Linked DNA regions of Undibacterium sp. 5I1. The protein of the gene in region 1 interacts with the protein of each later gene in a pairwise test. Links are inferred from orthologs where the notes say so. Each region holds a gene or a part of one and is shown in the gene's direction. Other genes may lie near its edges.

Region 1 (5,041 bases):
TTAATTCCCCTTTTACTGGCAATCGTAGTTGTCCTTTTAACTTGCTAAAATTGCCGTCAAAACTGGTCGCTATTGGTGTTTGCTCATTTTTTTCGATCACTTTACTCGGAGGTTCGTCATCGTCGATCGCATCAGGATTGGTCGGCTTACCGGATTTTTTATTTTTCAGTGCTTTTTCTTGAGCGAGTTTTTCCAGGCGCTGTTTTTCTTTTTGTTTTGCTAATTGTGCTGCGCGTTCTTGTTCTGCTTTGATTTGTTCCGCAATCAATTTATTTAATTGTGTGACCAGATTGCCGAGGCGTTGCTCATCTTTTTGCAGATTGTCGGCCTCTTTCTTTTGCGCGTGTAGTTTGTCGGCCAATTGCGCTAACAAGGTGCTACGTTTTTTCTTCTCGCCCTCTAAGGCTTTTTTATGCGTGATTTCTTCTTGCGCGATTTCGTCCAGATCGTCTTTAGCGTCTTGCTCTTCTTTGGCATTTTTTTGTACTGCGGCCAGGCTGGTGCGCAAGCCCTCTATCATTTTGGCCTGGGTTTGCGAGACATAACCCATGTATTGCAAATCACGATTGATACGGTTGGGATTGTCGCCCGATAGTAGTAGCTTGATGCGGTCGCTGTCGCCACGCATATATTGATGACGCAAAAAATCCGAGAGCTGCTTTTTTTGCTGCTCGACCTTGGCGCTGAGTCTGCTCTGTTCGGCTAATAATTGTTGCAGGCGGGTCTGGGTCTCGTTTTGCTCAGTTTGCAAATCGCGCAAAGAACGATTGGCTTCAGAAATGGCTTGCTCAGAATCAGCCAGTGCATCGCTAGCTTTGTCTTTGGCAGACTCCGTTTTATTAATATCTTTTTTGAGTGCTTGCAGCTTTTGCTGTAACTCAGTGCGCTGCGCTTCGACTTGATTTTTTTGTGTCGTGCGGGCATGACTAGCTGCTTGAGCGGGCTTACTTAGTCCGCAGAATAAACTGAACAAACTACCAAGCATCAGCAGGCACAAGCCCAGCGGCACCCGTGAAGAGTACGCTGGCCTGGTGCCTGTGTTTACTTTGTCTGCTTTGGTGTTGGTGTGCGTCACTGCGTTCAGCATCAAGGTCTTATCATGGTCTTACTTCGATTTCCCTTGGCTGGCAACTGCTTGCAATGCAGCTTCAATCGCGGATTGATCGCCCAGATAGTAATGCTTGATCGGTTTTAAGTCGGCATCCAACTCATACACCAGCGGTTGCCCGTTAGGTATATTTAAGCTGACGATATCTGCATCGCTGATGCCATCTAACATTTTGATCAAGGCGCGCAAACTATTGCCATGGGCACTGATGATGATACGTTTGCCGGCACGGATGGCGGGTGCAATTGTGTCGTCCCATGCAGGCATTACGCGATCTACCGTGTCTTTTAAACATTCAGTCAGCGGGATTTGTGAGCGTGTTAAACCAGCATAGCGAGGATCGTTGAACGACGTGCGGGGGTCATTTTCTGGCAAAGGATTGGGCGGTGTATCGTAGCTACGACGCCATACCAATACTTGTTCATCGCCATACTGGGCGGCTGTTTCTGCTTTATTTAAACCTTGCAAAGCACCGTAATGGCGTTCATTCAAACGCCAGTCGTGTACCACGGGCAACCACATCAGATCCATTTCATCCAGCGTACCCCACAGTGTGCGGATAGCGCGTTTAAGGACGGAGGTGTAAGCCACATCAAACATAAAACCGGCTTCTTTTAATACTTTGCCTGCCTGGCGCGCTTCTGCTACGCCTTTTTCAGTCAGATCAACGTCGGTCCAGCCAGTAAAACGATTATCAAGATTCCAGGTGGATTCGCCGTGGCGCATCAAAACGATTTTGTACATGGTGTAATGAAGTGTGATTAAAAAGAAGTTTGGAGTTAAGGACTTACGCAAAACCGCCCCGACTGCGTTGTAGCTCACTTTCGAACAAAGTAAGGTACTAAAGTACTGTCTTCGTCGCTACGCCTTGCCGGGACAATTTTCCGTAAGTCCTTCAATGCAAAACAGGAGAGCAGCAACTACAACAGCATCTATTTTATAATGGGCGCGTTCTTTAAAACCATTTATAACAGGGAACTTCTAAAAACCCTTTAATCGAGATGCAGCGCTAGGCGCAAAACGTGGCAATACGTCGGTATTGCGAGGCTTTGCAACGACGCGATGCGCTCGAGTATGGGGTTTTTAGAAGTTTCCAACGATCTATAACCATATTACCCATTGGAATACTGTGAAATTCTTAATTGAAAACATCTGGATGATTGCCGTCGCCCTTATTTCTGGCGGTGCTTTGTTGTTCCCTGTACTGCAACGTCGTGGCGCCAAGCTAACGCAATTGCAGGCAACGCAAGTCATGAACCAGGGTAAAACTGTCGTGTTAGATGTACGTGACGCAGAAGAATTTGCTGCCGGTCATTTGCCAAACGCCAAAAATATTCCTCTAAGCGATTTGTCTAGCCGCGTAAAAGAACTAGAAAAATCAAAAAACAGTACCATCATTACTGTATGCGAGCGCGGTGTGCGGTCTGCATCAGCGGTTGGCGTACTGAAAAAGGCTGGATTTGAGCAAGTGTTTAGCCTTGAAGGTGGCGTTTCTGCTTGGAAAACCCAAGGATTGCCAACAGTGAAGTAATTGCCGGATGATAAGTAAGTCAGTTCGGTGAATAATTGAATAAATCATTAAAATACGTAGATATTTAAGTTAGCAGGAGAAAATCATGACAGCGCATGTCGTAATGTATAGCACCGCAGTTTGCCCATATTGCACGATGGCAGAGCGCCTGCTGAAGTCAAAAGGTGTGGACGAGATTGAGAAAATCCGTGTCGATCTGGACCCGGTTGTGCGCGAAAACATGATGCAAAAGACCGGCCGCCGGACAGTACCGCAGATTTACATCGGCGAAACGCATGTCGGCGGTTTCGACGATTTGTCGGCGCTGGATCGTACTGGCAAGCTGGAAGCTTTATTAAATCCCGCTTGATCAGGCGATGAATCGGCTTTGATCTGACTGCGGTTTTGCTCAATCAGAGCTGTTTTGCTGGCGTGTAACACAGTGCTTTCCTTGCCAGAGCCTTAATAAAATGTCATCGCATTGACAAATCAATCAGCAAAAATCACTTAAATAGCAGATTTTTGCTGATTTTGCATTTCACTTGGTAGAATAACGCGCCGCGATCTTGAAATGGCTTAAATCAGCTTTATCTACAGCTAGATCTATAGCTCTACCTACAGCCATCTCGCTGTTCATTAATTGTTATTAATCTTTTAGAATTTTTAGAAAGTCTCACATGTCTGACGAAAATCTGCAGCCCGTATTTCAAATTCAACGCGTTTATCTGAAAGATTTGTCGCTTGAACAGCCAAACTCCCCAGCTATTTTTCTGGAACAAGAAGCACCAACGATCGAAGTCGCTCTGGATGTCAGCGCAGCGCCATTAGCCGACGGTATCGTTGAGTCCATCGTGACTGTAACAGTGACTGCTAAGGTCAATGATAAAGTTGCTTTCCTGGTTGAAGGCAAGCAAGCAGGTATTTTTGAAGCACGCAATATTCCTGCAGATCAGTTAGATCCACTGCTGGGTATTGGTTGCCCAAATATTATCTATCCTTACCTGCGCGCCAATATTGCTGATGTGATTTCCCGTGCGGGTTTCCCACCAGTACATTTGTCTGAAATCAATTTTGAAGCTTTCTACCAACAGCGTTTGCAAAATATCGCTGAACAGCAAGCTAAATTGCAAGCTGAAGGCGGCGAACAAACGCCCGCAACGACACACTAATTGCGTGTGATCGAGTATTAGCCCGGTGAGCTGGTTAATGACTAAATTAGCTTAGTTAATTGACTTAGCTAATTGACTTAGCTGATCGGGTTTAAAGTGGAAATTACTATGCGTCGTTCTCTGATTTTATCTGTACTGTTAGGTATCGCTTCTTGGTCTGGCATCGCCCAGGCCTTAGAGTTTAGAGCTATCGGTGCGTCCCCCGTGATTTTGTATGATGCGCCATCGACCAAGGGCGGCAAGGTGTATGTTGCGCCGCGCGGCATGCCAGTGGAAGTGATTTTGACTTATGGCACCTGGAGCAAAGTACGCGACATGGGTGGCGATTTAAGCTGGGTAGAATCAAAAGAATTGGTCGCGCGTCGCAATGTCGTTGTACGTGTCGCCAATGTCAAAGCCCACTCGGCTGCGGATGAAGCCTCGCCTATGGTGTTTAGCGCAGACAAAAATGTGTTGCTGGAAATGGCCGAGCCGGTGTCATCAGGATGGGTCAAAGTAAAGCACCGCGATGGACAGATTGGCTATGTCAAAGTGTCTGAAGTCTGGGGCGTGTAGCAGGCTGCAAGGCGATCGAAAAAAGGACAGCATGCTGTCCTTTTTTATATACTCCCCTCATTTATAAGAAAATATGCCCTATTGTCCAGTGAATATTTGGACGGTTAATAAATACTGTATGGGGTATATATCCAATCTTTATCTGTATTTTCACAACGAGGTCAGGCAATCATGAACATAAGCGTACTTGGCGCTGGTGCCTGGGGCAGTGCATTAGCGATTTCTCTTGCCACTAAAAATCAGGTGTTGCTTTGGGGACGCAAGCCCGAGCTGATGCAGCAAATGCAGACTCAGCGCGAAAACCAGACCTATCTTGCGGGCTGTCCTTTCCCTCCAGATTTACAAGCCACAGCCGATTTTGAGCAGGCTATGGCGCATGCAAGTTCGGCAGACGGCTTGTTGATCATTGCCACCTCAGTATCTGGCTTACGGCCTTTATTGCAGCAATGTCTGCCATTTCAGCCGAAGCATGTGGTCTGGTTGTGCAAAGGCTTTGAAGAGGGCACGCAACTGTTACCGCATCAAGTGGTGCGTCAGGTTTTAGGCGGTGCGGTGCAGGCGGGCGCTTTATCTGGTCCCTCATTCGCGCAAGAGGTTGCTAAGGGTTTGCCGTGTGCACTGACCATCGCTTCTACCTCAGCAGAGCTTTGCCAAAAAGTCGTCAGTGCGGTGCATGGGAATGCGATTCGGGTGTACTCC
Region 2 (5,098 bases), 200 kb from region 1 along the record:
GGCATCAACGATCGCCACTTTGACGCCAGTACGCAGACCGGGATCGAGTCCCATAGTGGCGCGTGGCCCAGCCGGGGCGGCCAGCAACAGGGCTTTTAAATTCAAGGCAAATACGTGAATCGCTTCGACTTCAGCCTTCTCACGCAGATTGCCCATCAATTCGGTTTCCAGATGCATAAATACTTTGACGCGCCAGCTCCAGCGCACCGTGTCGGCTAACCATTTGTCGGCAGGGCGACCGATATTGCTGACGCCAAACTTAGCGGCGATACGGCTTTCACAAGGATTGAGCGGCGCATCCCATTTTGGCTTTTCTTCTTCTGTATCCAGGCGCAAAGTGACCGCCAGCATTTCTTCGCGGCGTCCGCGGAACATCGCTAGGGCGCGGTGTGATGGAATGGTGCCCAAGGTTTCGGAGTAATCGAAATAGTCGGCAAACTTGGCGCCAGCTTCTTCCTTACCTGCGACGACTTTGGATTCGACAATGCCGTGGTCCAGCAGGTATTCGCGGATCGCTTGCAATAAGGACGCATCTTCGGCAAAGCGTTCCATCAGAATCTGGCGTGCACCATCAAGCGCTGCCTTGGTATCGGCCACGCCCGGATTGTCGCCATTGCTGGTGCTGAAGGGCGCTTTTAAATAGGCGGCAGCTTCTTCTTCTGGATTCTTGCCCGGGTCAGCCAGCAAGGCATCGGCCAAATCTTGCAAGCCCGCTTCAATTGCAATCTGTGCCTTGGTGCGGCGCTTGAGTTTGTACGGCAAATATAAATCTTCGAGTCGGGTTTTGTCTTCGGCATGCGTGATTGCATCGAGCAGCACCGGGGTCATCTTGCCTTGTTCTTCAATCGAAGAAATGATCGCAGAGCGACGGTCTTCGAGCTCGCGCAGATAGCGCAGACGCTCTTCTAACAAGCGCAATTGGATATCGTCCAAACCGCCGGTCGCCTCTTTGCGATAACGCGCAATAAAAGGCACGGTCGCGCCTTCATCCAGCAGGGCAATAGCAGCAGCCACTTGTACTGGTTTGGCGGCAAGTTCTAGGGCGAGACGTTGTTCGATGGAAGGCAGCATAAATAATGGTATGAGAGATAAACTCTGAGAATTAAAATCAAGTCGCAGATGATACGCGCTCTGTGTGATTGCACCAGTCTTGACATCACGCTGTAGTCGCAGTAGTCAAGCCGATAATATGAATAATATAGGGAGTATCTAAAAATAATCACGTATTGTCCAATTAAGATATGGACAATTCATTTTTATATTGATATACCTACCCTCAGTATGTGTAGGTTTTATTTTTTGAATGATGGCTATAAGCAAGCGACTTCAAGGTGCGAGCGGGACAAAATCTAGTTTTTTTCTACGCCGGATTGCCGGAAACCGATATTGGATATCGATGATAGTTTGTCCGTGAGGCAAGTATTTGCTGTAAAACTGGGTAAATCATCGTTGCCTAATCCTAGCCGAGTCGGTATTTTAGGTATGATAATCCTACAAAAGGCAGTTGACCGCTTGTCAGTACTTGTCAGTACTAATTAGTATTTGATTCAATTGAATCATTTCAGTGTTTTCAGCGTCACGGTTTTGGTGAGAGCACTACGAACCTGATTGCCCCTTTTTCGGCTCCTCAGCTGCCGTTTTTAGGATAATTCGATGATTTCGTTTAGCGAATTTAGTTTGCCTCGGTACAAGCTGCTCCACACAGGTGGCGATGTGTCCTATCATATTCTTGCCGCCGCCCTAAAAGTCACTCTATAAGCCACTCTGTTAGCCACCTTCAACGCCACGCTTTACAACAAGGTTTTACATGACCCAAGTTTTACTCGCAGATGATGATGTTGAATTAGTTGATATGCTCAAAGAATACCTAGAGCGTGAAGGCTATCTCATTACGACCGTGCATGATGGCGAACGAGCCGTTGCAGAAGCTTTAATGGGGGATTACGCCATTATGGTGCTGGATGTAATGATGCCGCGTATGAACGGGATTGAGGCTTTGCGACGGATTCGTGCAGAAAGTCGTTTGCCCGTCTTGATGTTGACCGCTAAAGGCGATGACGTCGATCGCATTATCGGTCTGGAATTGGGCGCAGATGATTATGTCCCCAAGCCATGCACCCCGCGTGAATTGCTGGCAAGGATTCGTGCGATTTTGCGACGTACACAAGTCGTTGCCGGTACCGAAGCGCAGGCGCATCCGCTGGTCATTGGTTCATTAACGATCTGGCAGGCGCAGCGTCGCGCAGATTGGGATGGCAAGCATCTGGATTTGACCAGTACAGAGTTCAGCTTATTGGAGGTACTGGCAAAAAATGCTGGTCATACCGTCAGCAAAACGGATTTATCAGAACAGGGATTGGGTCGTCCGCTCGCGCGATTTGATCGTAATATCGATGTCCATATCAGCAGCATCCGCCAAAAATTTGGCCCTCTAATTGATGGACGTACGATCATTCAGACCGTCTATCGTCAAGGTTACTTGCTGACTAAGGAGTAGGCGGTGGGGCGTCTGTTCTGGAAGTTTTTCTTTTTTATCTGGCTGGCACAAGTCACGGGTATTGTCGGGATTGGCGTTACTCTATCGCTGCGACATCAAAGCGAACAAGCGATGCTCGCTGCGGGAATTCGTGAACACATGCAATTGCATCTTGAAACTGGCGCTAGTGCTAGTAGTGCTAGTTCCACGACAGAATCGTACGTTCCGCCGAACCCGGATCAGCTGAGAATGTGGCCAGAGCAGGACGACAATTTGCCGCCGCATTTACGTCGCCACCGGCTGCATTCAGCTTATCCACCTGATGGGTTTTCTGCGTTTGTTCCCATGGTGGCCGCCTTAATCGTTAGTCTGTTATTTGCCGCTTTGCTGGCCTGGTACACCTCCAAACCTATTCGTAATTTGCGTTCTGCTTTTCTCTCTTTGGCTGCGGGTAATTTACAAACACGGGTTGGCAGTAGCATGGGACGACGGCGCGATGAGTTGGCTGATCTGGGGCGTGAATTTGACAATATGGCAGAACAGCTTTCCAAATTAATGGAAAGTCAGCGCCGGCTGTTGCACGATGTATCGCACGAGTTGCGTTCACCTCTGGCTCGTTTGCAAGCGGCGATCGGATTAGCGCGCCAACAGCCGGAGCGCGTCGAGGCCACCATGGAGCGGGTAGAGCGCGAAGCGGTAAGGATGGATAAGCTGGTGGGGGAGTTACTCACCTTGTCGCGGATTGAGGCTGGTGTCATGGCTAGCATGGACGCGATTCAGATTGATGAATTGCTGGCGGAAGTGGTGGATAACGCAGGATTTGAGGCAGAGTCCAAACACAAGCAATTGGTTTTTTCGAGTGTCACCTTGGGTGGCAACATTATGCTGCAAGGGCGCTATGAATTGCTGTATCGCGCCCTTGAAAATGTCGTCCGTAATGCAATCAAACATACTGCCAAGCTTGGCATCATTACTTTTGAGGTGCAGTTGTTATCAGCGGACCAGGAGTTATTGATCCGTATATTGGATCAAGGACAAGGCGTACCAGAGGATGAGTTGCAGGCGATTTTTGAGCCTTTTTATCGCGGTAGTAACTCGACCTCTAGTTTAAATACTAGCCTTAGTACAGAGCTCGATAGTAACGTCAATAACAGTACCAACAACAGCCCCAATACCCGGGGTGATGATGGTTATGGCTTGGGCCTAGCCATCGCTCAGCGCGTCATCCTCGCCCATGGTGGTAGTATTTCAGCCTCCAATCGCAAGGACGGCGGATTGTGCGTAGAGATTAGATTATCGCTACGTAATCCTGAGCATCCTGGCAATATCTGAGGATACTTTTGCGGCGGGAGTTACGACTGAATTACCGCTTGCTTACTTCAGGCGACCGCCACTGACGCGATCGATTCCCGATAAATCAAGCCAGCTTTGCACCTCAATAAAACCATGCTGTGTCAATAAATCACGTACCGCTTGCGCTTGGTTGTAGCCATGCTCCATCAGCAGCCAGCCTTGAGGATGCAGATGTTCTGCTGCATTCTTGATGATATGCCGATAGTTAGTTAAACCATCTGCATGGTCGGTCAAAGCGACCGTCGGCTCAAAGCGCAAATCGCCCTGACTCAGATGAAGATCATCTTTTTGGATATAAGGCGGATTGGCTACGATCGTATGAAAATGCTGACCTGCGAGTGCGCTATACCAGTCACTTTCACAAATATGCATGTTCGCGTCAGGGACATTTCTGCCAGCATTTTTTTGTGCTACTGCTACCGCAGCTGCGCTGATATCCGTTGCGCTGACATGCGTATCACGCCGTTGATGTGCAATTGCAATCGCGATTGCGCCCGAGCCTGTACCCATATCCAGAACGCGACTATTTTGCGGCGTATGCTGAATTGCCAGCTCGACTAATAATTCTGTATCTGGTCGGGGGATTAAAACATCTGCAGTGATGTGGAAAGGCAAACCAAAAAATTCTCGCTCACCGATCAGATAGGCAATTGGCTCACCATCATAACGACGTTGCAGCAGATCGCCGACTAGCTGCGCTTGCGCAGCGGTGAGCTGCATCTCCGACTGGGTGACCAGTTGTATCCGGCTTAAGCCTAGTGCATGCATCAATAAAATGCGAGTGTCGATCAAATCCAGAGGGCCTGCTTTTTGGCAGTCGGCAAGCGTGATGCCTTCTTTAATCCATTCCATTTTTATGTCCGATTCAGTAAAAAAGTTGCTATAGAAATCGACATGTCGGTATCTGTTCGCTTGCTGCTTGGTGGGTAATATAGTCGAGATTTTTTGTGATATTGCGCTAATGATGTAGATCGTAATTCTAAAACTGGCAAGCCTGTTTTCAATATGAACTAATCACCGCAGACTTCTAAATAAATGGCGCCTTTGCGCTTTACGGTTTTGAATAAGGATAACCAAGAGCGCAATTGAAAAAGTGCCAAACCATACGGCTGACCACGCTGGTATGGATAAACCCAAAATCGGTTCATAAGGTGTTTCGCATATGCCATCCGCTCGGAACATCGTCGGCAGCAGCTTGGCCGGAAAAATCTTATTCAGCGATGTTTCCAGCGGATCGATACCGCAAGTTAATTGCGGATTGGCTAATAT

What was found. Proteins that work in one complex are often made in the same cells at the same time.
Region 2: the proteins of secB (region 1) and RGU72_RS18315 interact in binary tests that used the Escherichia coli proteins (3 or more experiments, as listed by UniProt). The link is inferred for Undibacterium sp. 5I1 from one-to-one orthologs.

Annotation. Positions count from the first base shown.
Region 1 is NZ_JAVIWI010000001.1:3,971,191-3,976,231, forward strand. Bases 2,175-5,041 are described here. They hold secB (protein-export chaperone SecB), read left to right. Parts: upstream 2,175-3,295; coding sequence 3,296-3,787; downstream 3,788-5,041. Other genes in these bases: RGU72_RS17385 (rhodanese-like domain-containing protein), read left to right, coding at 2,238-2,639; grxC (glutaredoxin 3), read left to right, coding at 2,725-2,988; RGU72_RS17400 (SH3 domain-containing protein), read left to right, coding at 3,896-4,342; RGU72_RS17405 (NAD(P)H-dependent glycerol-3-phosphate dehydrogenase), read left to right, coding at 4,514-5,041. Also shown: RGU72_RS17375 (murein hydrolase activator EnvC family protein), read right to left, coding at 1-985; gpmA (2,3-diphosphoglycerate-dependent phosphoglycerate mutase), read right to left, coding at 1,106-1,852. UniProt on the Escherichia coli protein: One of the proteins required for the normal export of some preproteins out of the cell cytoplasm. It is a molecular chaperone that binds to a subset of precursor proteins, maintaining them in a translocation-competent state.
Region 2 is NZ_JAVIWI010000001.1:4,172,150-4,177,247, forward strand. What follows is about bases 729-3,652. They hold RGU72_RS18315 (response regulator transcription factor), read left to right. Parts: upstream 729-1,807; coding sequence 1,808-2,497; downstream 2,498-3,652. Other genes in these bases: RGU72_RS18310 (Tex family protein), read right to left, coding at 729-1,071; RGU72_RS18320 (ATP-binding protein), read left to right, coding at 2,501-3,652. Outside these bases: more of RGU72_RS18310, read right to left, coding at 1-728; more of RGU72_RS18320, read left to right, coding at 3,653-3,808; prmC (peptide chain release factor N(5)-glutamine methyltransferase), read right to left, coding at 3,851-4,681; RGU72_RS18330 (disulfide bond formation protein B), read right to left, coding at 4,844-5,098. UniProt on the Escherichia coli protein: Response regulator member of the two-component regulatory system CpxA/CpxR which responds to envelope stress response by activating expression of downstream genes including cpxP, degP, dsbA and ppiA.